DNA from 4 places in the Rhizobium binxianense genome. Region 1 is predicted to be linked to each of the others. Evidence: predicted binding sites of a transcription regulator. Region 1 holds the regulator's gene; each other region holds the start of a gene.
What was found. Region 1 encodes PhoB, which activates phosphate uptake and scavenging genes when phosphate is short. Its sites were predicted from a motif close to TGTCATNNANCTGTCAT; they were not measured.

Region 1 (7,601 bases):
CGCAGCGGGGCACGAGAATAGGTGTCATAAAGCGGCGCGGCTTCAGCCATGGCGCGATCTCCCGATCTAAAGTTATGGGGCGACTGACTCCGGCTAAGAAAACCAGGCCCGAAAAATCAAAAATGCCGCCTTGCGGCGGCGACTGGCACTATTTCCTTTTCGCGCTGCAATGTCAACAAAACTGCGCCCTTAGCGCATGCAGCAAGGGTGTGCAGCGGCATTTTCAGTCTTCAACAGGCATTATTGCAGAAATGCCACGCAGGGGCAGCAAGTTGGGGAAAACTACGAATTCGATTCATCCGGATTCATGCGACTCTTGTCACGGAGTCAGCCTCACACTAGGTTAAAGTTCAATTACTAGACTGCATGCGGCGGAACTAGTCACCAAAATTGATCAAGCGTTTCTTGTTTCGGAGCTCCCGGGACAACGGTGAGGGATTCTGCCATCACCAACGCAAAAGGTGGAGACAGGGCATGAACTGGACAGACGAGCGGGTCGAGAAACTCAAGAAGCTTTGGGCCGAAGGACTGAGCGCCAGCCAGATCGCGGCGCAACTTGGCGGTGTCAGCAGAAACGCTGTTATCGGCAAGGTTCACCGACTGAGCCTTCCGGGCCGTGCCAAGGCCGGCGGCACCAGCACCGCGGCGCGAACGCCGAAGCGCAATACAGCGGCACCGCGCGCGCCGAACTACGCCTCTCGCGTCACCACCCGCACCGTTACCCGCCAGCAGGGCGCAACGATGCTGAAGGAAGAGATCGAGATCGAAACGATCGAGGAAATGGAATATGTGCCGAGGGGCAACGTGGTCGTGCCGATTTCGCGCCGCCTCGGCCTGACGGAACTGACCGAACGCACCTGCAAGTGGCCGGTCGGCGATCCGCTGAAGGACGACTTCCACTTCTGCGGCTGCGAATCCCCCGACAATTCGCCCTATTGCAGCTATCACCAGAAGCTCGCCTACCAGCCGGTCAACGAACGCCGCCGGGCGGCAGCGCGGGCTGGCTGAGCGGCAGACATCGTTAGAATGCAGAAAACGGGCCGAGTGGCCCGTTTTTTTATGCGTGGATGGAAGCGCTCATTGCGGCTATGGCTGCCCCTCACCCTAACCCTCTCCCCGTAAACGGGGCGAGGGGACGTGCCACACGAGAGGTGTAGGAAGGGGAACGGAGACGTCGCGGCGGGGTCCCTTCGCCCCGCGAGCGGGGAGAAGGTGGCGGCAGCCGGATGAGGGGCAGTCCATCGCCGCGAACCGGACAGCAGCGGGACAAGCCCGAGCATGACGAAAGAGCCGTCGGCCGAGCTGTAGTGACGCAGCCCTCAGGCTTCCATCGAATAACCGGCGCCGCGGACGGTGCGGATGACGTCCTGCATGTTGGAGAAATTCAGCGCCTTGCGCAGCCGGCCGACATGGACGTCGACGGTGCGTTCGTCGACATAGATGTCGTGGCCCCAGACGCCGTCGAGAAGCTGCGAGCGGGAGAAGACCCGGCCCGGCGACGACATCAGGAATTCCAGCAGGCGGAATTCGGTGGGGCCGAGGCGGACTTCACGGCTCTTGCGATGGACGCGATGGGTTTCGCGGTCGAGCTCGATATCGCCGCATTTCAGCACCGTCGACAGCACCTCGGGGCGGGCGCGGCGCAGCATCGCCTTGACGCGGGCAACCAGCTCGGGGGTCGAGAAGGGCTTGACGACGTAATCGTCGGCCCCCGTCGACAGCCCGCGGACGCGCTCGCTCTCTTCGCCGCGCGCCGTCAGCATGATGATCGGCAGGCGCTCGGTTTCCGGCCGCATGCGCAGGCGCCGGCAGAGCTCGATGCCGGATACGCCGGGCAGCATCCAATCGAGGATCAGAAGATCGGGCGTGCGCTCCTGAAGCCGCATTTCGGCTTCGTCGCCACGAAGGATGGTATCGACCTCGAAGCCTTCCGCTTCGAGATTGTAGCGAAGAAGCACGCTCAGGGCTTCTTCGTCTTCAACAACTGCAACTCTCGGGATCATGCGTCTCGGTCTCCTCGCGCATGATCCTTAAACCGGGGGTGATTTAAGCAATGCATCCTGCGCAAATTCACAAACTAGGCTGCGACCTCTTTGCGCGCCCGGACGGGCGCGCATGCAATTGACTGGTCCGGGCGACTGGCCCGGGCTGTCCGGGCGATTATTCCGTAACCGCGCCGACGGTGTTGGCGCTGTCGTCCTTCGGACGATCGCCTTCCGGCTGCGCGCCGGTCGCCATGTAATAGATCGTCTCGGCGATGTTGGTGGCGTGGTCGCCGATGCGCTCGATGTTCTTGGCGCAGAAGAGAAGATGCGTGCAGCTGGTGATGTTGCGCGGGTCTTCCATCATGTAGGTCAGGAGCTCGCGGAACAGCGAGGTGTACATCGCGTCGATCTCGTTGTCGCGCTCGCGGATGGCATTCGCCTTGTCGGCGGCGCGCGTCGTGTAGACGTCGAGCACTTCCTTGAGCTGGACGAGCGCCAGCTCGGACAGATGCTCGAGGCCGCGGGCGAGCTTGCGGGGAACGCCGGTGCTTTGGACGGCGATGACGCGCTTGGCGGTGTTCTTGCCGAGGTCGCCGACGCGTTCGAGATCGGCGGCGATGCGGATCGAACCCATGATCTCACGCAGGTCCGCAGCCATCGGCTGGCGGCGGGCGATGGTGACGATCGCCTTGTCGCCGATTTCGCGTTCGGCGTGATCGAGGATCACATCGTCGGAGATGACCTTCTGCGCCAGCGCGGTATCGCCGTTGACCAGTGCCCGCACGGATTCGGCGACCATCTGTTCGGCCAGGCCACCCATTTCGGAAATCCGCCTGGAGAGGAACTTCAGATCATCATCATAGGCAGAATAAATATGTGTCGATGCCATGGGGCTTTATCCTCGAATAACGGAAAGGCTTGGTGACGCCAAAATCAGCCGAAGCGACCCATGATGTAGTCCTGGGTGCGCGGATCGTCGGGATTGGTGAACATCTTGTCGGTGTCGTTCTCCTCGACGAGATTGCCGAGGTGGAACATGGCGGTGCGCTGCGAGACGCGCGCGGCCTGCTGCATGGAGTGGGTGACGATGACGATCGTGTAGTTCTCGCGCAGTTCGTGGATCAGCTCTTCGACCTTGGCGGTGGCGATCGGGTCGAGCGCCGAGCAGGGCTCGTCCATCAGGATGACTTCAGGGCTGACGGCGACGGCGCGTGCTATGCAGAGGCGCTGCTGCTGGCCGCCCGAAAGACCCGTGCCGGATTCATGCACGCGGTCCTTGACTTCGTTCCAGAGACCGGCGCGCTGCAGGCTGGTCTCGACGATCTGGTCGAGATCGGCTTTCGACTTGGCCAGGCCATGGATGCGCGGGCCGTAAGAGACGTTTTCATAGATCGTCTTCGGGAACGGATTCGGCTTCTGGAAGACCATGCCGACGCGGGCGCGAAGTTCGACGACGTCGATATCGGGATCATAGATATCGTCGGTATCAAGCGTGATCTTGCCGGTGACGCGGCAGCCGTCGATCGTGTCGTTCATGCGGTTGAGGCTCCGCAGGAAGGTCGACTTGCCGCAGCCCGAAGGGCCGATCAGCGCGGTTACGGTGTTTTCGCGGATGTTCAGGTTCACGTCGAAAAGCGCGCGCTTCTCGCCATAGTAAACAGAGACATCCTTTCCGATCATCTTATACGGGACGTTGCTCATCTTGTGATCCAGCGCCTTTTCAACTGCAGCTTCCGTCAACATGTTCATGATGTTTAACTCCGTTTACCAGCGGCGCTCGAAGCGACGACGCAAGAGGATGGCGCCCATGTTCATGACGATCAGGAACAGGAGCAGGACGATGATGGCACCCGAAGTCCGCTCGACGAAGGCACGTTCGGCCTCGTTGGCCCACATATAGACCTGCACGGGCAGGGCCGTCGAGGGATCGAGCGGTGTGGTCGGCGCGTTGGCGACGAAGGCGACCATGCCGATCAAAAGCAGCGGCGCGGTTTCGCCGAGCGCGTGCGCCAGGCCGATGATCGTGCCGGTGAGGATGCCGGGCATGGCGAGCGGCAGAACATGGTGGAACACCATCTGCATCTTCGAGGCGCCGAGGCCAAGGGCTGCGGCGCGGATCGACGGCGGCACGGCGCGAAGTGCTGCGCGCGTCGCGATGATGATCGTCGGCAGGGTCATCAGCGTCAGCACCAGGCCGCCGACCAGCGAGGCCGAGCGCGGCAGGCCGATGAAGTTGATGAAGACGGACAGACCGAGCAGGCCGTATACGATCGAAGGGACGGCGGCGAGGTTGTTGATGTTGACCTCGATCAGATCCGTCAGCTTATTCTTCGGCGCAAACTCCTCGAGATAGATCGAGGCGGCAACACCGATCGGCAGAGCGAGCACGAGCACGATCAGCATCAGGTAGAGCGAACCGATGAGGGCGACGCCGAGGCCGGCGGCCTCCGGACGGCTGGAATTGCCGTTGACGAAGAGGCCAGTGTTGAACTGCTTGTGGAGAGCGCCGCTCGCCTTCAGCTCGTTCATCCAGGCAACCTGCTTGTCGTTGACCTTGCGGTTCTTCTCATCGACCTTAAGATCGATCTGGCCCTTGCTGGCGCTGTCGACATTGGCGTCGGCGAGCACGGTAACATTGACTGTTTTGCCGATGATCGACGGATCGGCGATCACCATATCACGCAGCTGGATCGGCGCACCCTTGGAGAGCATAGCGGTTGCATCGCGCACGTCAGGGCGGCTTGCGGCATTGATGTTCAGCTGCTTGACGATCGCGTCGCGCAGGAGAACCGGATAGTTGGCGGCGACCAGAACCGAGGGGTCGGTCGCTCGCTTATTGTCGGGGTCGATCGTCTTCTCGGTGAATTCGATCGGCAGCGTGATCGCCGTCTGCTGGAAGGCGGTGTAGCCCTTGCCGATCACCGTCCACAGCAGGATGAACAGGAAGACGAGACCGAAGGTGATGGCGGCGATGCCATAGGCCTGGAACCGGCGCTCGGCGGCGTAGCGGCGCTTGATGCCGATATCGCGGCGCGCAGGCGCCTTAGAGACGGTGACGCCTGATGTGGGAGAAACAATATCCGTCATTCGTACTGCTCCCGGTATTTGCGCACGATGTAGAGCGCATAGATGTTGAGGCAAAGCGTGATGCAGAACAGCGTGATGCCAAGGGCGAAGGCAACCAGGGTCTGCGGCGAGGTGAACTCGAGGTCGCCCGTCAGCTGGTTGACGATCTTGACGGTCACCGTCGTCATCGGCTCGAAGGGGTTGATCTGGATGCGGGCGGCGACACCGGCGGCCAGCACGACGATCATGGTTTCGCCGATGGCGCGCGAGGCCGTCATCAGCAATGCGCCGACGATGCCGGGAAGAGCGGCCGGCAAGACCACTTTCTTGATGGTTTCGGAGCGGGTGGCGCCGAGACCGAGCGAACCGTCACGCAGGGCCCGCGGCACGGCGGTGATGATGTCGTCCGACAGCGAGGAGACGTAGGGAATCAGCATGATGCCCATGACGATACCGGCGGTCAGAACGCTCTGCGCCTGAATGAAGTTGGTGTAGCTGCCGGAGAGCAGGCCGCTGACCTGAGCCGAGAAATCGCGCAGGAACGGGCCGACGGTGACGAGGGCAAAGAAGCCGTAGACGATCGTCGGAATGCCGGCGAGCACTTCGAGCAGCGGTTTGGCGACGCCGCGCACCTTCGGCGAGGCGTATTCGGCCATGTAGATGGCGGCAAAGAGACCGACCGGCACGGCGACCAGCATGGCGACCAGGCCGATATAAAGCGTGCCGAGCAACAGCGGGATCAGGCCGAACTGACCGAAGGACGAACTGCCGGCACCGGCAAAACGCGGATCCCAGACGGTGCCGAAGAAGAAGTCGGCGGCGGGAACGGCGGCAAAGAAGCGCGCGGCTTCCGACAGCATCGAAAGCACGATGCCGATCGTCGTCAGAATGGCGATCGAAGAGGCGAGCAGCAGGCCCCAAAGCATGACGCGCTCGACCCGGTTGCGGGCGCGGAAGCGCGGGGCAATGGCGCGCAGCGCATAGAAGGCGCCTGCGACAGCCAGAATGAAGACAACAGCCGTCATCGCCAGCCGGCTCGTCATGCTCATGGCATTGAGCTTCTTGGCGGCGTCGAGCATGTAAGGCTGGGGCTGGCCAGCAAGCGGCACACCCTTTTCGCTGAGCTTGGCCTGGAGTGCCGCCGGATCGCCGGCGACCGCTGCGGTTTCATCCGCGGTCAGCATCGTCAGGCCGCGGGCGACCGTCGCCACCATGGAATAGCCGAGATCCTGCTCGACGGCGGCTTGCGCCTTGACGTCGGCAGGAAAGGCGCCGCGAACGGAGGATTGGATGATGCCGGGGCTGACCGACAGCCAGACGCAGAGGACGATGAGGGCCGGAAGAACCGCCCAGATCGCCGCATAGGCGCCGTAATAGGCCGGCCGTGAGTGCAATGCCGAGGATCTGCCGCCGGCAAGCGCCGTGGCCCGGCTGCGCGCGACCAGATAGGCGGCGGCACCGATCACCACAAGGCACAAAAGTATGATGGATGTGCTCATTCGTTACGTCCCCAGGCCGTAGCCCCCAAAGCCCGGCAGCTTCATCAGCCGCCTTCAGCTTCCAATCATGCGGAATGAATTCACCCTGCAGCACCGAAAACATCGGTGCGCGGGGATAAGGCAATGCCGGCGCGGGCCTGAAGGCGCCGCGCCGGCAAAGTCATTACATAGCCTTACCGGCTTCGACGTCCTTGCGGATCGCTTCGCGCTCGGCATCCGGAGCGGCGACGAGGCCGTACTCGGCGAGCGGGCCGTCAGGGCCGATCATCTGGTCGGATACGAAGAAGTTGACGTATTCCTTCAGGCCCGGAACGGCGCCGAGATGTGCCTTCTTGACGTAGAAGAACAGCGGGCGCGAAACCGGGTAGGTGCCGTTGGCGATCGTTTCCGTCGACGGAACGATGCCGTTTACGCTGGCAACCTTGAGCTTGTCGGCGTTGTTTTCATAGAAGGAAAGGCCGAATACGCCGACGCCGGTCTTGTTGGCGGCGATGCGTGCGAGGGTTTCCGGATAGTCGCCGTCGATGTCGACTGCAGCGCCGTCCTTGCGGACCGCGACGCAAGCCTTGCCCTGGGCGGCCTTGTCGGAGATTTCCTTGGCGATGACGTCAAGAGCGCCCGCAGCCTTGCAGCCGGCAGCGAGGACGTTCTGTTCGAAGACTTCGCGGGTGCCGTGCTTTTCGCCCGGGATATAGGCAGCGATATCAACAGCCGGAAGCTTCGGGTTGACTTCCGACCACTTCTTGTAGGGGTTGGCGACGAGCTTGCCGTCGACGACGACCTGGGCTGCGAGGGCCTTGTAGATGTCTGCCGGAACGTAGGCAACGTCAGGGTTGGACGAGTCGGTTGCGAAGACGATGCCGTCATAACCGATCTTGACTTCCTGGATGTCGGTCACGCCGGCAGCCTTGCAGGCTTCGGCTTCGTTCTTGTTGATCGGACGCGAAGCGTTCGCAATGTCGATGGTGTCTTCGCCAACGCCCTTGCAGAATTCCTTCAGACCAGCGCCCGTGCCGCCGGATTCAACGACCGGCGTCTTGAAGTTGGTGAA
Region 2 (7,601 bases), 790 kb from region 1:
GCAGCCCGCGCGTCAATTCGCCGGCGCTGCGGCTTGCGATCGGCAACATCCACCGCCCCGGCGCACTGACGCCCTCGGTCGTGCTCTCGCTCGGCCTTGGCCTGGCGTTGCTGGTGACGCTGACCCTGATCGACGGGAACCTGCGCCAGCAGCTGACCGGCCGCATGAACGAGGGTGCGCCGAACTTCTTCTTCGTCGATATCCAGAGCGCCGAGGTCGACGCCTTCCGCGATCTCGTCCAGGCGCAGGCGCCGCAGGGAAAGCTCGTCGAAGTGCCGATGCTGCGCGGCCGGATCGTCGCCTTCAACGGCGAGGACGTCACCAAGATGGACGTGCCGGCGGCCGGCCGCTGGGTGCTGAACGGCGACCGCGGCATCACCTATGCCAACACTCTGCCTGAAAACGCCGCCCTCACCGAAGGCAGCTGGTGGGACAAGGATTACAGCGGCGAGCCGCTCGTCTCCTTCTCCTCGGAAGAGGCCCATGAACTCGGCCTCAAGATCGGCGACAAGGTGACCGTCAACGTGCTCGGCCGCAATATCACCGCGAAGATCGCCAATCTGCGCCGCGTCCAATGGGAATCGCTGTCGATCAATTTCGTCATGGTCTTCTCGCCGAACACCTTCCGCGGCGCCCCGCATGCCTGGCTGGCGACCCTGACCGATCCCTCCTCGACACCGGCCGAAGATGCGGCGATCCTGAAATCCGTCACCAACACCTATCCGACGATCACCAGTGTGCGCGTCAAGGATGCGATCGATATCGTCAATCAGCTGGTCGCGCAGCTGGCGACCGCGATCCGCGCCGCAGCCTCCGTCGCCCTCATCGCCTCGATCCTCGTCCTTGCCGGCGCGCTTGCCGCCGGAAACCGGGCGCGCACCCATGACGCGGTGGTGCTGAAGACGCTCGGCGCCACGCGCGCCATGCTGATCCGCGCCTTCAGCTACGAATATCTGATCCTCGGGCTCGCAACCGCAATCTTCGCGCTGATCGCCGGCGGCGTCGCCGCCTGGTTCATCGTCGCCCGCATCATGCGCCTGCCCTCGGCCTTTCTGCCCGACGTCGCGGGGCTGACGCTGGTGACCGCGCTCGTCCTGACCGTCGGCATCGGCCTGATCGGCACCTGGCGCATCCTCGGGCAGAAAGCGGCACCTGTCTTGCGCGAGCTTTGAGCCGGCAGCGGCACCCAAACCCTTCACCTTACGGCGATTTAACCGGCCGAGCCCTCGCAAGGCTCTTGTTTGCGAGGGGCGAAAGCCTCATATTATCCGCAGGCATGCTGGAGCTCCGCAGCGGCGCCCGGGTCGAAAACCCCGACACCGTATCTCCATCGGAGCTTGTAAGAGGAAACTATGGCTGATCTTCGTAACTATCAAAGCCGCGCTCAGACCGGCGAGATGATTGATCAAGGCCTGCGCGCTTATATGCTCAAGGTCTACAACCTGATGGCGCTGGGTCTGGCGATCACCGGTGTGGCCGCATATCTGTCGTTCCAATTCGCTTTCGCCAACGGCGAACTGACCGCTTTCGGCCAGGCGATCTATGTGAGCCCGCTGAAGTGGGTGGTCATTCTGGCGCCGCTGGCTCTGGTGTTCTTCCTGAGCTTCCGGATCCATAGCATGACGGTGAGCGCCGCCCAGACGACGTTCGCGATCTATGCCGCGCTTGTCGGCCTGTCGCTCTCGTCGATCTTCCTGATCTACACCGGCCAGAGCGTCGTGCAGACCTTCTTCGTCACCGCCGCCTCCTTCGGCGCGCTGTCGCTTTACGGCTACACGACGAAGCGTGACCTGTCGGCGATGGGCTCGTTCCTGATCATGGGTCTCTTCGGCCTGATCATCGCATCGCTGGTCAACATCTTCCTGGCTTCGTCGGCCGTGCAGTTCGCGATCTCGGTTCTCGGCGTTCTGATCTTCGCAGGCCTCACCGCCTACGACACACAGCGGATCAAGGAACTGTACCTGGAAGCCGATGACGTCGCTGTCGCCGGCCGCAAGGCGATCATGGGCGCACTGACGCTCTATCTCGACTTCATCAACCTCTTCATGTTCCTGCTGCAGTTCATGGGCAATCGCAAATAAGCAGGCACGCTGAGATCGAAAAGGCGGCTTCGGCCGCCTTTTTTGTTGCGCCGGTTTCGCAGCAGTGGTTTTAGGTAAGCCCGCTCATTCCGATGGACCAGCCGCCGAAATGTCCTTCCTCCTGCGCGATGCCTCGCAAGCCGACATTCCCGCCATTGCCGATATCTATCGCGAATCCGTCCTGAACGGCGTGGCGAGCTATGAGATAGTGCCGCCCTCCGAGGCCGAGATGACGCAGCGTTTTTCGGCGATCGTCAGCCAGCGCTATCCTTATATCGCCGCCGTCGATGCCGATGGAGGTCTGCTCGGCTATGCCTACGCCTCGGCCTTTCGCACGCGCCCCGCCTATCGCTGGATGGTCGAGGATTCGATCTATCTGGCCCCTGAGGCGCGCGGACGCGGCATCGGCAAACTGTTGATAGCCGAGCTGATCAACCGCTGCACCGATCTCGGTTTCCGTCAAATGACCGCCGTCATCGGCGGTGCCAGCCCTGCCTCGATCGCGCTTCATCTCAAGGCAGGCTTCGTGGAGGTTGGGCTGATGAGGGGCACCGGCTACAAGCACGGCCGTTGGCTGGATACGATGTTCATGCAGCGCGCCCTCGGCGAGGGCATGACAACCGCTCCGGATCCGTCCACCTATCCCGGCACGCTGTTTGCCGGCTGATACGGCCTACTTGTCGACGAGCTTCAGGGCCTTGTCGAACACCTTCAGCACCTGATTCAGCTCGTGACCGCGCTTCAGGATCGTGCCATGGATATTGATCACCGAATAGGCGCCCTGCTTGGCCGCCATCTTCGGATTTTTCTCGATGCGGAAGAGCGGCATTTCGCCGGAGCGCTTGAAGACGGAGAAGACCGCCTTGTCCTTCAGGTGATCGATGGCGTAGTCGCGCCATTCGCCGTCGCCGACCATGCGGCCGTAGATCCACAGGATCGCGTCCAGTTCGCGCCGATGAAAAGTCACCGGAAGCGGGTCCTTGCTTTGTTTGTATTCCCTGAGATCGACGACGACTGAGGAACTATTGTCGACGGAACGGCTTTCGCCGTGTCGCAAATCCGGCTGATCTGTCATCAGGTCTCCCAAGGCCTCCGCTTGTGACAGGAGAGTGACAGTGTGCCCGACCCGCCGCAAATTGCAAGAGTACCGCCCGTCACATTCGGCCGCACCTGATAGCGCTAACGCTTTCTCTGCAGCGCCGCATTTCAGTCAAAACAGCGCCTCATTTGCAGGAGAATTATGAATCCCCGGTTTGGCGCCAGCGCGCCAAAGGGCCCGGCGGAGCGTATCGACCTTAACCCCAGCCCCGAATACGCTCAGCCGGGCCGCCCGGTACTTCATCCGCAACCGGATGAAATCTCAGATGTTTTTTCCAGCCATCACCACGGTCGCGCCAAGGATCGCAGCCGGATCGCCGTTGTCGGTCGCCGATTGTAGCAGGATCGCGCAGCCTTCGAGCTGCGGCCGCTGCAGGACGCTCGCCGGCAGCGTCAGACTGGTCGCCTTGCCGTCCCACATACCGACCGTTTCGACATTGGTGACGCTGTGCAGATAGGAGATCTTCTTCCCGCTGTTTTCGCCTTTTTCGACGTCGATCGTCTTTTCCTTGTCGAAATAGACCATCACGACATTGGCTTTGCCCTGCCCCGCGCCGATCTTGATCTCCAGCTCGTCGCCGCGCATCGCCGCGCTGATCGGGACGGTCAGCCCGTTGCCTTCGCTGCTATAGGTGTCGATCTTGCCGTTGATGCCGTTGAGATCAGCGCCGGCCAGATGGCCGCGCCCGTTGACGATGGCCTGCGGCGTGTAGACGTTGCTGCGGCCCATCGTTCTGGCATAGCCGTATTGCCGCTCGGTGTTTTCCTTGGAGCTCAGCGTATCGGCCCAGCCGAGATAGTTCCAGTAATCGACATGATAGGCGAGCGCGATGACATCGCCCTGGTTCACCAGCTTGCGGAAAGCGGCATCAGCCGGAGGACAGGAAGAGCAGCCCTGCGCCGTGAACAGTTCGACGACACCTTTCGGCGTGCCGTCTTCGGCCTGCAAGGGGCCTGAGAGAACAACGCCGGCGATCAGCGGAATCAAAAAACGGGGGGACATTCACCTGCACCTCTTTTTCAGCGCCGACGGCGTGTTGGAACCGGAGGCTCTGACATATGAACGTACGAATAATCCTTCCGGGTCCAAACGAAAAGTCACGAACGGGTGAGACGCAGCGCTGCCGGAACCCGCGGAAAACAAATCATCGTGAGCTGGCCAAATTACTGTCGCCGCAAAGAAAAGCCGCCGGAAACTGCTCTCCGGCGGCCATTATCAGTCGAGTCTCTTAAAAATCAGGCAGCGAGATCGCGCAGAACCGTCTGCAGGATGCCGCCATTGTTGAGGTAGACCACCTCGTCGAGCGTATCGACGCGCGACAGCAGCGGAACTTCCTTCACGGTGCCGTCGCCATAGGTGATCTTGGCGATCTTCTTCTCGCGCGGCTTGATCTTTTCCAGACCTTCGATGGTGACGAGTTCGTCGCCCTTGAGGCCGAGGCTCTGCCAGGTCGTGCCCTCTTCGAAGACGAAGGGAATGATGCCCATGCCGACCAGGTTCGAGCGATGGATACGCTCGAAGGACTGGGCGACCACCGCCTTGACGCCGAGCAGGTTGGTACCCTTGGCAGCCCAGTCGCGGGAAGAGCCGTTGCCATATTCGACACCGGCGAAGATCACCAGCGGCACGCCCTCGGCCTTGTACTGCATCGCCGCGTCGTAGATCGAGGTCTCTTCCTTCGACGGGTAGTGGATGGTGTAGCCGCCTTCCTTGCCGTTCGGGCCGAGCATGTGGTTGCGGATGCGGATATTGGCAAAGGTGCCGCGCATCATCACTTCATGGTTGCCGCGACGCGTACCGTACTGGTTGAAGTCGGCAACGGCAACCTCGTGGCCGAGCAGGTAGGCGCCTGCCGGCGATGCCGCCTTGATCGAACCGGCCGGGGAAATATGGTCGGTGGTGATCTTGTCGCCGAACAGGCCGAGAACGCGGGCGCCCTTGATGTCGGAAACGCCAGTGCCCTTCTTACCCATGCCGACGAAGTAGGGCGGGTTCTGAACATAGGTCGAATTGTCGTCCCAGGCATAGGTCTGGCCCGGCGGAACCTGGACGGCCTGCCAGTTGACGTCGCCCTTGAAGACATCGGCGTACTTGGATTCGTAGAGCTCGCGGGTGACGTATTTCAGGATGAATTCCTGGACTTCCTTCGAAGTCGGCCAGATGTCCTTGAGATAGACCGGGTTGCCGCTCTGGTCCTCACCGATCGGCTCCCTGGTCAGATCCTTCTGCACCGTGCCGGCAAGCGCATAAGCGACGACAAGCGGCGGGGATGCGAGGTAGTTCGCCTGCACGTCGGGCGAGATACGGCCTTCGAAGTTACGGTTGCCGGAAAGAACGCCGGAAACGATGAGACCTTTGTCATTGATCGTCTTCGAGATCGGCGCCGGCAGCGGGCCGGAATTGCCGATGCAGGTGGTGCAGCCGAAGCCGACGAGGTTGAAGCCAAGCTTGTCGAGATCGGCCTGCAGGCCCGACTTGGCGAGATATTCGCCGACGACTTGGCTTCCCGGTGCCAGCGAGGTCTTCACCCACGGCTTCGTCTTCAGGCCCTTGGCAACGGCGTTGCGGGCGAGAAGGCCGGCAGCGATCAGCACCGACGGATTGGACGTGTTGGTGCAGGACGTGATGGCGGCGATCGCCACGTCGCCATGGCCGAGATCGAAGTCCGTGCCTTCGACGGCATAGCGGTTGTTGAGTTGGCCGGGCTTCTTGTAGTCGGCATCCATGGAGCCGGCAAAACCGGTCGCGATGTTCTCGAGCGAGATGCGGCCTTCCGGACGCTTCGGACCGGCCATCGACGGCACGACGTCGCTGAGATCGAGTTCCAGCGTGTCGGTGAAGACGAGCTCGGAGCCGTCGCCCTCACGCCACATGCCCTGTGCCTTCGAATAGGCTTCGACGAGCGCGATACGGTCCTTGGTGCGGCCGGACATGTTGAGGTAGTTGATGGTTTCGCCGTCGACCGGGAAGAAGCCGCAGGTCGCGCCGTATTCCGGGCCCATATTGCCGATCGTCGCGCGGTCGGCGAGCGGCATATTGTCCATGCCGGGGCCGAAGAATTCGACGAACTTCGAAACGACGCCCTTCTTGCGCAGCATCTGCACGACGGTGAGGACGAGGTCGGTGGCGGTCACGCCTTCCTTGAGCTTGCCGGTCAGCTTGAAGCCGATGACTTCGGGCAGCAGCATCGAGACCGGCTGGCCGAGCATCGCGGCTTCCGCTTCGATCCCGCCCACGCCCCAGCCGAGAACGCCGAGACCGTTGATCATCGTCGTGTGGCTGTCGGTGCCGACGCAAGTATCGGGATAGGCGATCGTCTCGCCGTCCTCTTCCTTGGTCCAGACGGTCTGGCCGAGATATTCGAGATTGACCTGGTGACAGATGCCGGTGCCGGGAGGCACGACGCGGAAATTCTTGAAGGCCTGCTGGCCCCACTTCAGGAAGCGATAGCGCTCGCCGTTGCGCTGGTATTCCAGCTCGACATTCCTCGCGAAAGCCTGCGGCGTGCCGAATTCGTCGACGATGACGGAGTGGTCGATGACGAGATCGACGGGAACGAGCGGGTTGATCTTCTCGGGATCGCCGCCGAGCGACACCATCGCGTCGCGCATCGCGGCAAGATCGACGACGGCGGGAACGCCGGTGAAGTCCTGCATAAGCACGCGCGCCGGCCGATAGGCGATTTCGTTTTCGACCGCGCCCTTATTATCAAGCCATTGGGCGACGGCCAGGATGTGCTCCTTGGTGACCGACTGGCCGTCTTCGAAGCGCAGCAGGTTTTCGAGCAGCACCTTCATCGAATAGGGAAGCTTCGAGACGCCGGGCAGACCGTTTGCCTCAGCCTTGGGCAGGCTATAATAGACATAGTCTTTCCCGTTCACGGAAAGCGTGGAACGACAATTGAAACTGTCAAGAGATTTAGACACGAGAGACCCCGTTTCTGATAGCCAACACAGTCGTGCGAACGCCTATGCACTTAATGCACATCAGGATGCGGGTACGGCCATTTCCGCTGTCCGCACGTGGAACAGACGCTCCAAGTTCGGCGCAAGGATGAAATTCACGCCGACCGCTGGCGTGGTTGCAGGTCTTATAGATAATTTCCTAAAAACTTGCCATACCCGAACGCAGTCAAAATCGGACATTTTTTGACCCCTCCGGAAGCCGAAACCAGGAAAGACCCGACGTATGCATCTCACCGCCGAAAATCTGGCCGCAAGGCGCGGTGAGGATCTGATTTTCGTTAACATTTCCTTTCACTTGGCAGCCGGCGAGGCGCTTGTGCTGACGGGCAGAAATGGATCGGGAAAGTCCACTTTGCTGCGTGTCGTCGCCGGCCTTCTCAAGCCGGAAAAAGGCACCGTCATCTTCCGCGACGGAGAGGGCTGGAAAGACCGGCATCCGGGCGAAGCCAGCCACTA
Region 3 (7,601 bases), 690 kb from region 1:
TATGCGCTTTCCTTCGGCGTCAGAACCTGGCGGCCGCGATACATACCGGTCTTCAGGTCGATATGGTGCGGACGGCGCAGTTCGCCGGAGTTCTTGTCTTCGACGTAGGTCGGAGCCTTCAGTGCATCTGCCGAACGGCGCATACCGCGCTTGGACGGGCTTGTTTTTCTCTTCGGTACAGCCATTTCTCTTACTCCACTTGCGGGCAAAACATTCCCACGGCCAGACTGGCGGCCGAAACGGACATGTCGCGATTTCGGAATTTGGCGCGCTTATACATGCAAGGGGTGGGCTTGACCAGTCCCCATGCATATTTTTTGCGACGCCGATGATTCCTGGCTCAAACTTCGTCTTCCGCCACGATCCAACGCTCGGCCCGTGCCGCCTCTTCCCATTTCCGCCAGGCCGGATGCGCCTTCATGGTCTCCATATAGGTCAGCGTTTCGTCCCGGTTGACGAGGTCATAGATGTCGAACCGGTTGACGACAGGCGCAAACATCGCATCTGCGCCGCTGAATGCGCCAAAGAGAAACGGCCCGCCGGATTGCTGCAGCAGGTCTCGCCAGACCGTCTCGATGCGGTTGACATCGGCGTCGACACCATCGGGCAAGACGATCCTGGCCTTGGGCCGGCGGATATTCATCGGGCAGGCGGCGCGCAGCGCCCGAAACCCCGAGAGCATTTCCATCGAAACCGAACGAGCGATCGCTCGTGCGGCCCGATCGCTCGGCAGAAGGCCGGCTTCCGGGTGAAGCTCGGCGACATATTCGATGATCGCCAGCGATTCCCAGATCTTCAATGCGCCGTGCTGTAGGATCGGCACATTGCCGCTTGGCGATACCGCCTTGATGTCGGGATTGCCGCCCGGATAGTCGAAGGGGATCAGGACTTCCTCGAAATCGATGCCGACGCCCGTCAGCGCCATCCAGGGCCGGAACGACCAGGAGGAATAGTTCTTATTGGCAATGTAGAGCGTCGGTCTGTCCATGGGCTTCTCCCGTTCAGGTGTCGAAATCGAAGATCAACAGTTCGTGGAAATGGTTCATATCCTCGAACACGCAGAATGCCGGCGGCGTCAGCTCGAAAACCGGGGCCTTGCGGCGGATATCCCCGGCCACGTTGTCGAGCATCGCCTGCCAGCGCGGCAAGGCTTCGTCCTCCAGCCGTTCGATCACATAGGCGAAGGTCATGTGGAACTTATAGTCCTCATGGTTCGGCTGGCGATAGCCGAGAAGGTCGGCAAACGCGTTGCGCCAGGCGCGCATAACCCCGCGGTCATTCTCCGTCGCCCCGTCGACGAGGAGGCCCGACGGCCGAGCTTCGACAATGGCGACCTTGAAGGGATCGAACATCGTAAAACCTTCAAGCCTGGCAGCCATCAACTCGGTCATGTCATCGATCGGCGTCTCGAGCGGGAGATCGCCCGGCCAGTAATCCTGCCGGCGCCGGGTCTCGATGATACCTTCGAAAAGCGTCATGTGAAGGCTTGATATCGGCGTGAACAGGAACTGCGAAGCCTCCGGCATTGCCAGATATTTCTCCCGCGCCTCGATCAGCACCGCCTGCGACGGCGAACCCTTCTCGGCATGGCAGACGATGGTGTTGCCGGCTTCCGGCAGAAAGCCGCCGACCTTGCGATAACGGCTGCCGAGATGGGCGGGCGGGTTCGGATTGTGCGTCTTCGAATAAAGGAGAAGCTCGGGAGAAAACGTCGTGACGGTCATGGGGCGACTCGAGGGCTCTGATTAGACTCCATTCGCCCATATGGCAGAACCAAGAATGTCAGATGACGGCGGATGCCCCCATTCGAAAATCTGGAGCGCCGTTCCTAACGACACGTTCTGATATCACTCATAGATGCACTTGATGTAGTCGCCGGAACCCTGTGCCCGCCGCTCGATCACACCCGCGAGCCGGCGAAGGCCTCGTCCCGGCTTGCCGGCATTGCGATCGATCGGGTTCGGCAGCGAGACCGCAAGCAGCGACGCCTGGCGCCGCGTCAGCTTCGAGGCTGGCACCTTGAAATGATGCTGGGCCGCCGCCTCGATGCCATAGATGCCGGGACCCCATTCGGCGATGTTGAGGTAGATTTCCATCAGCCGCCGTTTCGACAGGACGAAATCCGTGGAGACGGCCAGAGGAAGCTCCATTGCCTTGCGCACAAAGGAGCGGCTGTTCCAGAGAAAGAGGTTCTTCGCCGTCTGCATCGGGATGGTGCTGCCGCCGCGCGTCGCCTGGCCTTTCAGCGTATCCTCGACCAGCATGCGCATCTCGGCCCAGTCGACGCCGCCGTGGAAGCAATATTGCCCATCCTCGGACATCATCACCGATTGCACCAGAACCGGGGCGATCTCATCAAGCGACACCCATCTGCGGTCATAGCCGCGCAACAGCACGAGATCGCGCAGCATCAGCGTCGAGACCGGATGAATGAAGGGCAACAGGTAGAAGAAGATCAGCGCATAGGGAAGGACCAGCAGGGTCAGCACGGCAAGGACAATGCGTTTCAACACACGCCGGTCTCCAAACCATCGCCGCTCGGCCGGCGCGTCGACGCTGTCCTCTATCTCTGGCGCTATATCCAATGTCCCCAGCCCGATTTCGCTCCTATCGTTCTCATAACCCCTGTGCGGCGCTTATGCCAGAGTACACGGGAAATCTTGCGGCAGCCATCGACAATTCCGTTGCAAGCCCCCATTGCGCCATGCCAAACAGCGCCCATGGATGCGAACCGGGTCACTTTCGAAACCAGGCTGAAGCACAACGCCCGCGAGATCGAGGCGCTGCTCGACGCATTGCTTTTACCGAACAGCCTCTCCGACGAAATCGCCAGGCCCGAGACCTTGCGCAGCGCCATGCACTACGCCGTGCTGAATGGCGGCAAGCGGCTGCGCCCGTTTCTGGTCGTCGAAAGCGCCGCCCTTCTCGGCGGTGACGCCGAGGCGGCCCTTCGTGTCGGCGCAGCCCTCGAATGCGTCCACTGCTATTCGCTCGTGCATGACGATCTGCCGGCCATGGACGATGATGATCTGCGCCGCGGTAAACCGACGGTCCACATCAAATTCGACGAAGCCACCGCGATCCTCGCAGGCGACAGCCTGCTGACCTACGCCTTCGACATCATCGCCGCGCCGGAAACGGCCCTTCCCGATACGAGCAAGGCAGCGCTGGTGCTGGCCCTTGCCCGCGCCGCCGGTCTCGGCGGCATGGCCGGCGGCCAGGCGCTCGATCTCGCGGCGGAAAGACAGGCCCCTGACGAGGCCGGCATCATCCGCCTGCAGGCGATGAAAACAGGCGCGCTGATCCGCTTCGCCTGCGAAGCCGGCGCCCTCATCTCGGCAAGTCCGCCGGAAGATCGCCGCCGCCTGCGCGCTTTCGGCGAAAAAATCGGCCTTGCCTTCCAGCTCGCCGACGACATCCTCGACCTGACCTCTGATGCTGCGACCATGGGCAAGGCGACCGGCAAGGATGCGGCCCGCGGCAAAGGAACGCTCGTCGCCCTGCACGGCATGGAATGGGCCGAGACCGAGCTCCGCCGGCATGTCGCCGATGCCGAGACGCTGCTTGCCCCCTACGGCGCCCGCGCCTCGACCCTCATCGCCGCGGCGCAGTTCATCGCCGACCGGAAGAGCTGACGGACCCGGACTCAGAAAAATGGGCAGCTCAGGCTGCCAATATCGCCTTGAGAGCGGCAACCAGACCGGCGCATTCCTCGTCGGTGCCGATACTGATGCGCAGGAAATCTGCAATACGCGGCTTGGCAAAAAGCCGGACGAGGATGTCCCGCTCGCGCAGAGCGGCGAGAAGCGCGGCACCCGACCGGCTTTCGTGCCTGGCAAAAATGAAATTCGCCTGGGACGGCAGAACCTCGAAATCCAGCGCTTCGAGTTCCCCAACGAGATGGTCCCGGCTGGCAATGAGCTTCTTCCGGCATGTCTCGAACCATGCTTCGTCCTGGATCGCGGCGGTCGCGGCGACCTGCGCCAGGCGATCGAGCGGATAGGAGTTGAAGCTGTCCTTGACACGCACCAACGCCTCGATCAGTTCCCGCTGCCCCAGCGCGAAACCGACGCGCAGGCCCGCAAACGAGCGGGATTTCGACAAAGTCTGGATGACAAGCAGGTTGGGATATCGGGAAATCAGCGGGATGGCGCTTTCACCGCCGAAGTCGACATAGGCTTCGTCTATCACGACGACCGCATCCGGATGGGTGGCGACAAGCGCCTCGATGTCAGCGAGCGGCAGGCCGATGCCGGTCGGCGCATTCGGATTGGGAATCATGATCGCGCCGCATGGCCTGTCATAATCCGCGAGCCGGATCTGGAACCTGTCATCGACCGGTATCTCGATCGCTTCAATACCGTATAGCAGGCTATAGGTCGGATAGAAGCTGTAGGTCACGTCGGGATAGAGCAGCGGCAGATCGTGTTTCAGCAGCGCCTGAAACACATGCGCTAGAACCTCGTCGGAACCATTGCCCACGAAGACTTCGTCCGCCCTCAGAGCGTGACGCGCCGCGATCGTCTCGCGCAATTCCGTGGCTGCGGGATCGGGATAGAGCCGCAGACGATCGTCCGTCGCTTGCCCGATCGCCTCAAGCGCCCGGGGAGACGGCCCATAGGGATTCTCGTTGGTGTTGAGCTTTACCAGGCCGGGAATGCGGGGCTGCTCCCCCGCGACATAGGGCTGAAGCTTGCTGACGATATCAGACCAGTATCGGCTCATCGAATTCGCTGCCGTTCATTCCGCCGCGGTGCGCTGACCGAAGCGCTTCTCGATATAGTCGACGACAAGCGCCTCAAAATCTGCCGCGATATTGGGGCCGCGCAGTGTCAGCGCCTTCCGGCCGTCGATAAAGACGGGAGCCGCCGGCGTCTCGCCGGTGCCGGGGAGCGAAATGCCGATATCGGCATGTTTGCTTTCTCCCGGCCCGTTGACGATGCAGCCCATGACGGCGACGTTCAGCGCTTCGACGCCGGGATATTTCTCCCGCCAGACCGGCATGTTCTTGCGGATGTCGTTCTGGATGTTCTGGGCAAGCTCCTGGAACACCGTCGAGGTCGTGCGCCCGCAGCCGGGACAGGCGGCAACGACAGGTATGAACTGGCGGAAGCCCATGACCTGCAGGATTTCCTGCGCCACCTGGACTTCGCGCGTGCGGTCGCCGTTCGGCTCGGGCGTCAGCGACACGCGGATCGTATCGCCGATGCCGTGCTGCAGCACGAAGCCCATCGCCGCCGACGAGGCGACGATGCCCTTGGTGCCCATGCCGGCCTCGGTCAGACCGAGATGCAAAGCATGATTGGAGCGTTCGGCAAGCATCGAATTGACGGCGATCAGGTCCTGCACCTGGCTGACCTTGGCCGACAGGATGATGCGGTTGCGCGGCAGGCCGATTTCTTCGGCAAGGGCTGCCGAGAGCAGCGCCGACTGCACGATCGCCTCGCGCGTCACCTGCCGGGCCGAAAGCGGCGAGCCGGCTGCGGCATTCTGGTCCATCAGCGCCGTCAAGAGATCCTGATCGAGCGAGCCCCAGTTGACGCCGATGCGCACCGGCTTGTCGTAGCGGATCGCCATCTCGATGATCTCGGCGAACTGCTTGTCCTTCTTGTCCTTGAAGCCGACATTGCCGGGGTTGATGCGGTATTTCGCCAGCGCGGCGGCACAATCGGGATGATCGGCAAGCAGCTTGTGGCCGATATAATGAAAGTCGCCGATCAGCGGCACGTCCATGCCGAGCCGCAGCAACCGCTCGCGGATCTTCGGCACGGCGGCGGCACTCTCGTCGCGGTCGACGGTGATGCGCACCAGCTCCGAGCCCGCCCGGTGGAGGGCGGCGACCTGGGCGACGGTCGAATCGATATCGGCCGTATCGGTGTTCGTCATGGACTGCACGACGACCGGCGCCCCGCCACCGACGATGACGCCGCCGACATCGACGGCAACGGAAGCGCGGCGCGGTTTCGGATCAAAATCGGCGGCTGAAGACATGAAGCGCTTTTTCACCCCTAAAAACAGTGCCTTTCAGGTGGATCATGACCGCTTTCTTGTCAACCGCCCCCGATATCACTTTTGTTGGGAGGCGGCTCAGTGGCCGCCTCCGGAGACCCCGTCGGCATAGTGGGCCAGCTTGGAAAACAGCAGAACGACCAGCAGCAGCACCGGCAGCGCCATGAAAACCACCGCAAAACCGATATGCTCGGCGACGAAGCCGATGAGGGACGGCGCAACCAGCATGCCGGAATACCCCATGGTCGTGACCACGGAAATGCCGATGCCGGGCTTGAGGCCGGGAATGTTGCCCGCCGCCGAGAAGGCGATCGGCACCATGTTGGAAATGCCGATACCGCAAAAGGCAAAGCCCAGAATGGCAAGTTCGGCATTGGGCGCCAGGCCGGCAAGCAGCATGCCGACAATGGCAAACAGCGTGCAGATCCGCAGCGTTTTGACGCCGCCGAGACGATCGCGCACCACGTCGCCGGCAAAGCGCATGATCGCCATGGTCGCCGAAAAAGCTGCGAAACCAAGACCGGAGAGCGCCACGGATGCATCCATTTCCTGCCTGAGATAGAGCGCGCCCCAGTCCAGAACCGCACCTTCCGGCACCATGGAGAACAAGGCCATCAATCCGAGCAGCCACGGCAGCGGCACCATCGGCAGTCTTGTCTTTTCCTTCTTGGCATCGGGATGCGGCGGATCGGCAAGGATCATCGGCCATGCCAGAGCGAGGAAGATTGCCGCCAGCACCGTTGCCAGTTGCGCATGGCCGAGAATGCCGAGCTTGGAAATCACGATGCCGCCGAGGCCGGAGCCGATCAGCCCGCCAAGGCTCCAGAAAGCGTGGCAGGACGACATGATGGCGCGGCGCATGGATTTCTCGACCGACACCGCATTGGCATTCATCGCCACATCCATCGCGCCGATGAAGCCGCCGAACAGGAACAGCGCGATTGCCCCGGTGATCACATTTGGCGCGAGCGTCAAGGCCAGCAGCAGCGGCAACACGCAGGCAGCCAGCACCTGAACGACGATACGCGAGCCGTGTTTGGCGATCTGCGCCCCGGCGATCGGCATCATGACCAGCGAGCCGACGCCGAAGACGAGGATCATCAGCCCGAGCTCGAACTTGCTCAGCGCCAGCCGCTCGGCAAAATCCGGGATCTTCGGCGCCCAGCAGCCGACGACGAAGCCGTTCATGAGAAAAAGCAGGGAAACAGCCGCCCTGCTTCTGGTAACGAAGCCGCTCCGAGCTCCCGGCGGCGCACTTACATGACTGTCCATTTTCGGTCTTTCCTCATTGCCGGGCTTGCAAGCGCCCGATTTCCCTAAACTTTGTGGCCGCAGCCTCAGTTCGTTTTCTCGGCGATCACCGTTCTGCATCCGCGCTCGCGGTAGCGGCCGAGAACGGCCGGATCGGCATCGTGCTCGACGACCAGGCATTCGCAATGCGCAACCGGCAGGATACTATGCGGCGCGGCCGTACCGAATTTCTCCGAGGTGACCGCCGCCAGCACTTTTCTGCTGCGGGATGCCGCGAACCGCTTGAACTCCGCATCCTCGAAGCCGAACGCGGTGATACCGGCCTCGAGATCGACACCGCA
Region 4 (7,601 bases), 1.7 Mb from region 1:
CCGGGCCGCAAATGCACTGGGGCGAGCTTATCTGCAATCCGAGATGACGGCGGACGAGCGCGCGGCGGCCGAGATGGCGATGACCTTCCTGCTCGACGATCCGTCGCCGCGCGTGCGGCTGGCGCTGGCCGAGGCGATCGCCTGGTCACCGGATGCGCCGCGCAGCCTGATCCTTTCGCTTGCCGAAGACCAGCCCGAAGTCGCCTGCCACGCGGTGACCTGTTCGCCGCTTTTGAGCGATGCCGATCTCGTCGACCTTGCCGCCCGCGGCAACGGTGCCACCCGCATGCTGATCGCGGCGAGGGCGCATGTGACGCGCCCTGTCTCCGCCGCCCTTGCGGAGGTTGGCGACGAAGAGGAACTCCTCTGCCTGCTCGAGAATGACGGTGCGGTGATCTCCAGCCTATCTCTCAAACGCATCGCCGAACGGCTCGGTGACTGCTGCGATATTCGCAACCTGCTTCTCGACCGCAGCGATCTTCCCGCCGACGCCCGCCAGCTGCTGACCCAGCATGTCAGCAATGCGCTGATCGGCCTGCCGCTGGCACAGGCGGCGATTGGCCTGCAGCGGCTCCAGCGCATCAGCCGCGAGGCGACCGAGGCTGCGATCGTCTCGATTGCCGGCGACATTGCGCCGCGTGAAATACCCGACCTCGTCCAGCATCTGCGCCTCAACGGCCGGCTGACGCCATCTTTCCTGATGCACGCGCTTTGCGCCGGCAAGGTGGATTTCTTCGCCGGCGCGATTGTCGATCTCACAGGCTGCAGCGAGCGCCGGGTGCGTTCGATCCTGGCAACCGGGCGCATGCATGCGGTGCGCGCGCTCTACGAATCCGCCGGCCTGCCGAGGGATATCAGCGTCATCTTCGTCGAGGCGACGATGCTGTGGCGTGACGCCGCCAGAAAAGCACCGGGCAGCATGACCGGCACCATCTGCGGCCGTCTTCTCGATAAATTCCGCCATCACGAGGTGCATGGTGCCGTCGGCGAGCTGCTCGACATGGTGGAAAAGCTTGGTGTCGCCGAACAGCGGCAATCGGCCCGCGTTTATGCGGCTCTTGCGGCCGCCTAATCGGCGAGCCGCGTCACCACCCAGGAATAACTGGTGGAGACGAAATGCACCGGCTTGGCGACCGTGTCCTTGACGCTCCTGCCGGAGGGCAGATGGTCGCGCACCTGCTGGGCAATGTCGTCGGCGAAACCAAGCAGCCCCTGCGGGCGCTGTTCGGCCACTTCAGCGACAGCCGGGGGAGCAGGCGCCGGCTTCGGCGGCTCGGCGGCAGCGAGGGCCTTCGGCGCCTCGCACACCGCAATTACCGAGGGATAGCTGACATTGGCATAGGTTTTTAGCTGACGTTCGGCTTCGGCATCACAAGCGGCAACGGTTTCCCAGCGCTTATCGACCGTCGCGACATAGCTGCACTGGCTGATGGAATCGTCGCAACCGAGAATGGTCATGGCGATGAGCACCGCTTGCATATTCTGTCTCCTTGGCTATGGAACCTGACATCGCCTTAGACGGCGCAATTCCAACCGAAAGAAGGCGAAGGCATTAACTCTTCGTCACCTCGGGAAAAATTTGCGCCTTTCGCAAGCATTGGGAATCATCATGTCCGTCATCATCGCCCAGGAGCCGCCGCGCCAGGACGGCGTCATCCGCCTTCTCGATCTTTCCGACGCCTATGCGCAGTCGCTCTATCCCGCGGAAAGCAACCATCTGGTCGACCTCTCCGTGCTGGAGAAACCTTCGGTGAGCTTCTTGGTTGCCCGCAACGACGGCACGATCGTCGGCTGTTGCGCGCTGGTCGAAGCCGGCGACGGCACGGCTGAGATCAAGCGGATGTTCGTCGATCCCGAGGCAAGGGGGCTGAGGATCGCCAGCAGCCTGATGAATGCGCTCGAAGCGATCGCAGGGGAAAAGCGGCTGACGGCGATCCGGCTCGAAACCGGCATCTACCAGCCCGAGGCGATCGCTCTCTACCGCAAATACGGTTACCAGGACATCGAGCCCTTCGGCGCTTATCTGCCGGATCCGCTGAGCCTGTTCATGGAAAAGCGGCTGGGGTGACGATCCGCGAAGGCCGGTTCAGCCTTCGGCAACGCGCGGGATCGTTTTTGGTGGTCCGGGGACAGTCGGCGGTGCCAGTTCGTCGATAAGTGCCTGCGGGCCCGTCTCGCTCTTGTCGGCGTTGCGGGCTTCGTGGATCCATTCGCGCCAGATGGCGACGATCAGCGCCATCAGCACCGGGCCGATGAAGAGGCCGAGGAAACCCATCGTCTTGACGCCGCCGACGAGGCCGAAAAAAGTCGGCAGGAAGGGCAGCTTGATCGGCCCGCCGACGAGCTTCGGCCGCAGCGTCTTATCGACGATGAAGAGTTCGACCGTACCCCAGACGAAAAGACCGATGCCGGCGACATGCGAGCCGCTGGCCAGCAGATAAACGGAGACCAGCGTGAAGGAGAGCGGCGCGCCGCCCGGGATCAGCGCCATCACGCCTGTGAGCACGCCGAGGGTGACGGGCGAGGGCACGCCGGCGATCCAGTAGGCGACCCCGAGCACGATGCCTTCGCCGATGGCGATCAGCGTCATGCCCATGACGGTGGAGCTGATCGTCGCCGGCACGACGCGGGAAATACGCTCCCAGCGGTTCGGCAGGATGCGCTCTCCGAGCATGTCGATCTGCTTGGAGAAGGAGAAGCCGTCGCGATAGACGAAGAACAGCGCGATCAGCATGAAGAGCAGCGTCAGCAGCAGGTGGAAGGCGCCGCCGCCGGCCGCAAGCACGGCACGGTAGATATTGCCGATATTGGCGCCGCTGACCGCCTGGATGACCTCGCCGAGAGCGCCGGGGCTGCCGATATATTTTGTCCAGACTTCATCGAGATAGGCGCCTGCCCAAGGCAGGGCGACGATCCAGTCGGGCGTCGGGGCGCCGGCGCGGTTGGCATGGATTGCCCAGGCAACCCAGTTGCGCACTTCGCCCGTCGTATAGGTGATCGCAAGCCCGATCGGGATGACCAGGAAGGTGATGATCATGAGGATGGCGATGGTCGCGGCGATCGTCGTATTGCCGCCGACGCGTGCCAGAAGCTGGCGGTAGAGCGGCCAGCTGGCAAAACCGATGACGAGGGCGGCGAGCACCGGCACGAGGAAGCCGTAGAAGAAATAGACGCCGGCCGCGACGATCAGGACCAGCAGCCAGCGCGCCGCCGAGATGGAGGGAATCAGCGGCGTGCGCGTTTGCGCCGACGATCCGAGCCATCGCGGTTCATGATTGCTTTTCTGACGGTCGAATACACCCACGCGCGCCTCTTCTTTTTCTTGTACTCTGGTTATGGGCCATCACCCCCGCGGTTTCAAGGTGCGTAGCCCGAAAGCGTATACAAAGCGTCGCTATTCGACCGTCAGATGCAGCGTCTTACGATTGCGGACGGCTGAGAATCTTGAAGGCGTAGAACTGCGTCTTCTGAGCGGGCGAGAAGTTGTTGTCGGAGCCAAGGATGAGAACGTCGCTGCCGTCCTTGGCCTTGCCGAGCGACATGGCCTCGATATTGTCGGGGACGAGGCCGATCGCCCTAAGATCGAGGATCTGGCTCTTGCGGGCGGGGACGACGCGCTGGTCGTTCTTGGCGAGTGAGGCGATGGCGGATATGTCGGTCGCGTCTGCGAGATCCATCATCATGATCTTGACGTTATTGCCGAAGCCTTCGGCGTAGCTGCGCTCGACGGCGAGCAGGCGGTGATCGTCGAGGGCCAGCATTTCCGACATGCCGTTGTCGTTGCCGCCGTCGGCCTTGGCGGCGGCCTGCGGGATCGGCGAGACCGGATAGACATACTGCGCCTTCGGCTCGCCGGTGGCGCCATCATAACGGATGATGCGCGACAGGCTGCCCGTCGCCAGCGACGGCTTCGGACCATCCTGATAGAGGGCGGCTTCGACACCGACGAAAACATCACCCGAGGGCGCGACGGCGAGGTCCTCGAAGGCGAGATTGTCGCGGATGCCGGTCGACTTGTCGGCGGTCGGCGCATAGCCCTCTGGCAGCTTGAATTCGCGGACGAAGGAACCGTCCGGCGAAGCGACGCGGATGAAGGGCGCAAGCAACGCCTTGCCATCGCCTTCACTGCCCCAATAGATGCCGTCCTTGCCGAGGCGGATCGATTCCGGATCGACGGTCCTGGCGGCGAAGGGCTCGCCGTTCTTATCCTTCAGCGTGACCTGCTTGACGACCGAAACCCCCTTGAGACCCGACGCGTCGACATCGACGTCGAGTTCATAGAAGCGGGCCGGCGCCCTTTCGGAGCGGTCGTCGCTGATGGCGATATAGTGGCCGGTGGCGGCATCGAAATCGAGGCCTGATATGCCGCCGAACTCGACGCCGTTTTCCATGTGGCCTGTGGGGATGACGAATTCACCGAGGTAAGAGAGCGAAATGCCGGCGGCGCAATCGCCGAAAGGGCAGGCGGTCTCGAACTTGGCGCCGATTTCCGTGGCGCTGACGGTGACGGTGCTGGACAGGAGAACGAAAGCGGCAGTCGCGAGAAAACGCTTGGTCATGGCAAAATCCGGCGTGGGGTTGAAAACGGTTCGAACCGGCGCCGCCCCTCCCTCAAGGGGAAGGCGCGCCGACCGTGTCATGCGCCGGTTGTTTGACGGAGTTGTTACGGTTCTTCGTCAGTTCCGTGAAATCGCAAATGCTAAAATGCGGAGCGCCAACCCATGTCCATTAGACCGGTCGGCGCGCCGCCGCAGCATCTGTCAAATATCGAGATTCTCCGCAAAGGCCGCGCGTTCCTGGATGAAGCGGAAGCGGGCTTCCGGCTTGGTGCCCATCAGATCGTCGACGGCGCTGCGGGTGCCTTCGAAATCCACCTCGTCGATCAGCACCTTGAGCAGGGTGCGCTTGGACGGATCCATGGTGGTTTCCTTGAGCTGGGCGGGCATCATCTCGCCGAGACCTTTGAAGCGGCTGATCTCGACCTTGGCCTTGCCCTTGAACTCCGTCTGCATCAGCTCGGCGCGATGGTTGTCGTCGCGGGCATAGGCGGATTTCGAGCCTTGAGTGATCTTATAGAGCGGCGGCACGGCGAGGAAGAGATGGCCGCCGCGCACCAGCTCCGGCATCTCCTGATAGAAGAAGGTGATGAGCAGCGAGGCGATGTGGGCGCCGTCGACGTCGGCATCGGTCATGACGATGATGCGCTCGTAGCGCAGGTCTTCGTCGCGGTATTTCGAGCGCGTGCCGCAGCCGAGCGCCTGGATGAGATCGGCGAGCTGCTGGTTGGCGCCGAGCTTTTCACGGCCGGCGCTGGCAACGTTGAGGATCTTGCCGCGCAGCGGCAGAATGGCCTGGTTGGCGCGGTTGCGCGCCTGCTTGGCCGAACCGCCTGCCGAATCGCCCTCGACGATGAAGAGTTCGGCGCCTTCGGCGGTGTTCTGCGAACAATCGGCGAGCTTGCCGGGCAGGCGCAATTTGCGCACCGCCGTCTTGCGGTTGACTTCCTTTTCCTTGCGGCGGCGCAGGCGCTCCTCGGCGCGCTCGATCACCCAGTCGAGCAGCTTGGCCGACTCGTTCGGATTGTCGGCAAGGTAGTGATCGAAGGGATCGCGGAGCGCATTCTCGACGATGCGCTGGGCTTCGACGGTTGCGAGCTTGTCCTTGGTCTGGCCGACGAATTCCGGCTCGCGGATGAAAACCGACAGCATGCCGACGGCCGAGATCATCACGTCGTCGGTGGTGATCTGGGCGGCGCGCTTGTTCTGCGTCAGCTCGGCATAGGCCTTCAGGCCCTTGGTCAGCGCGATGCGCAGGCCGGCCTCATGCGTGCCGCCTTCGGGGGTCGGGATGGTGTTGCAATAGGAATGCACCTGCGGATCGCCGCCGTACCAGGTGATCGCCCATTCCATCGAGCCGTGGCCGCTCACCTTCTCGGTCTTGCCGGCGAAGATCTCGCGGGTGACGGTGAACTCCTTGCCCATCGTCGCCTGGAGATAGTCCTTCAGGCCGCCGGGGAAGTGGAAGACAGCCTTGTCAGGCACCTCGGAGCCTTCGGGCAGCACGCCCGCCTCGCAGCTCCAGCGGATTTCGACGCCGCCGAACAGATAGGCTTTCGAGCGCGCCATGCGGAAGACGCGGGCGGCATCGAACTTCATGTGATCCCCAAAGATCTGGGGATCGGGATGGAAGCGCACGCGGGTGCCGCGGCGATTGTGCACGTCGCCCAGCTCTTCGAGGCCGCCTTGCGGCAGGCCGCGGGAGAAACGCTGGCGGTATAGCTTGCGGTTGCGCGCTACCTCGACCTCGAGGTCGTCGGAAAGCGCATTGACGACCGAGACGCCGACGCCGTGCAGGCCGCCGGAGGTCTCGTAGGCCTTGCCGTCGAATTTGCCGCCGGCATGCAGCTTGGTCATGATGACTTCGAGCGTCGATTTGCCCGGCACCTGCGGATGGTTCTCTACCGGGATGCCGCGGCCGTTGTCGGAGACGGTGAGATAACCTGCGAGATCGAGATAGACCTCGATGAAATTGGCGTGTCCGGCGACCGCCTCGTCCATCGCATTGTCGATGACTTCGGCAAAGAGGTGATGCAGCGCCTTTTCATCGGTGCCGCCGATATACATGCCCGGCCGCATGCGCACCGGCTCGAGGCCTTCGAGGACGCGGATCGACGAGGCGCCATAATCATCGGAGTTCGACGCGGCCGGCGCCGGGCGCGCAGAGGCTCCGGCAGGGGGTGCTGCGGCGGCGACGGGCGCAGCTGTCATCGGCGGCCGCTCGGCCGCAGCGGCAGGCTTCTGCGCCTCCTCGCGTTTTTCAGAGAGGGGCATTCCGGAAAAGAGGTCGTTGCTATCGTCCATGGGGCCGTTCAGATCTTCATCCTGTCTTGGGTCTGGTTTGGGCGGGTATCCGCCGCCGACCCAAAATCACCGCATTTCATGCCACGTTTGCGAATCAGGCAGATTTTGCCAGAAAGCACCTCTATACGCGACACCGCCTGACTTGGCGGGCTTTTCCCAAATGATTTGCGTTGCCGGGCGCCGAATGGCAAGCGGCGGCAGGCCTCAGGAACCATCCGAATGCGAATGTCCACAAGTCATTGCACCATCATCACCGCAATTGCGGCGTTTTTCTTGTCCGCAGCCGTCCTCTCTGCTGCCGCCCCGGCGCGGGCCGCCGATGCGCTGCCGCCTTTCAAAGACGATCTGTTTTCGAAGCAGACCATCTTGCAGACGGGCGATGACGGCGCCTTCGAGGTCATCGGCTATGACGAAATGCGCGATATCAACGGCCGCGACCAGATCCCGCAAAAGCGGGTGCAGCAGAAATATGTGGCGCTCGGCATCCGCAAGACCCAGGCGGACGAAACACTGTCTCTCGACGGCATCAAGCTCGATGTCACCAGGGTGGGACCGGCTCAGAGTGCCGCTTTCACGGTGATTTTCATCCATGGCCGCGACGGTGACCGGCGGCTCGGCGCCAACGACTACAGCTTCGGCGGCAATTTCAACCGGCTGAAGAACCTTGTCGCCGGCAATGGCGGCGTATATTATTCACCCACCGTCAAAAGCTTTGACAGCAGCGGTGTTGCGGCGATCGCC

Region 2: PO860_RS19295 (DUF2794 domain-containing protein) is a predicted target of PhoB. The motif match lies at 3,180-3,196, and genes of this name have one in related genera.
Region 3: PO860_RS19750 (DUF1868 domain-containing protein) is a predicted target of PhoB. The motif match lies at 1,776-1,792, and genes of this name have one in related genera.
Region 4: PO860_RS09385 (esterase-like activity of phytase family protein) is a predicted target of PhoB. The motif match lies at 4,635-4,651, and genes of this name have one in related genera.

The regions. Positions count from the first base shown of each region.
Region 1 covers NZ_CP118713.1:168,814-176,414, reverse strand. Annotated here, with positions in the region: gene PO860_RS00875 (aspartate aminotransferase family protein) at 1-50, opposite strand, end outside; gene PO860_RS00870 (GcrA family cell cycle regulator) at 475-1,008, shown strand; gene phoB (phosphate regulon transcriptional regulator PhoB) at 1,320-2,003, opposite strand; gene phoU (phosphate signaling complex protein PhoU) at 2,161-2,874, opposite strand; gene pstB (phosphate ABC transporter ATP-binding protein PstB) at 2,919-3,734, opposite strand; gene pstA (phosphate ABC transporter permease PstA) at 3,750-5,072, opposite strand; gene pstC (phosphate ABC transporter permease subunit PstC) at 5,069-6,550, opposite strand; gene PO860_RS00840 (substrate-binding domain-containing protein) at 6,714-7,601, opposite strand, start outside.
Region 2 covers NZ_CP118713.1:3,931,249-3,938,849, forward strand. Annotated here, with positions in the region: gene PO860_RS19280 (ABC transporter permease) at 1-1,172, shown strand, start outside; gene PO860_RS19285 (Bax inhibitor-1/YccA family protein) at 1,353-2,081, shown strand; gene PO860_RS19290 (GNAT family N-acetyltransferase) at 2,191-2,748, shown strand; gene PO860_RS19295 (DUF2794 domain-containing protein) at 2,755-3,156, opposite strand; gene PO860_RS19300 (DUF1223 domain-containing protein) at 3,442-4,182, opposite strand; gene acnA (aconitate hydratase AcnA) at 4,416-7,106, opposite strand; gene ccmA (heme ABC exporter ATP-binding protein CcmA) at 7,369-7,601, shown strand, end outside.
Region 3 covers NZ_CP118713.1:4,029,495-4,037,095, forward strand. Annotated here, with positions in the region: gene rpmF (50S ribosomal protein L32) at 1-185, opposite strand, end outside; gene PO860_RS19745 (glutathione S-transferase family protein) at 341-988, opposite strand; gene PO860_RS19750 (DUF1868 domain-containing protein) at 1,002-1,724, opposite strand; gene mtgA (monofunctional biosynthetic peptidoglycan transglycosylase) at 1,848-2,585, opposite strand; gene PO860_RS19760 (polyprenyl synthetase family protein) at 2,721-3,635, shown strand; gene hisC (histidinol-phosphate transaminase) at 3,664-4,725, opposite strand; gene ispG (flavodoxin-dependent (E)-4-hydroxy-3-methylbut-2-enyl-diphosphate synthase) at 4,741-5,991, opposite strand; gene PO860_RS19775 (MFS transporter) at 6,088-7,281, opposite strand; gene PO860_RS19780 (DeoR/GlpR family DNA-binding transcription regulator) at 7,347-7,601, opposite strand, start outside.
Region 4 covers NZ_CP118713.1:1,880,244-1,887,844, reverse strand. Annotated here, with positions in the region: gene PO860_RS09405 (DUF2336 domain-containing protein) at 1-1,072, shown strand, start outside; gene PO860_RS09400 (hypothetical protein) at 1,069-1,479, opposite strand; gene PO860_RS09395 (GNAT family N-acetyltransferase) at 1,610-2,068, shown strand; gene PO860_RS09390 (AI-2E family transporter) at 2,087-3,304, opposite strand; gene PO860_RS09385 (esterase-like activity of phytase family protein) at 3,420-4,559, opposite strand; gene parE (DNA topoisomerase IV subunit B) at 4,761-6,860, opposite strand; gene PO860_RS09375 (alpha/beta hydrolase) at 7,080-7,601, shown strand, end outside.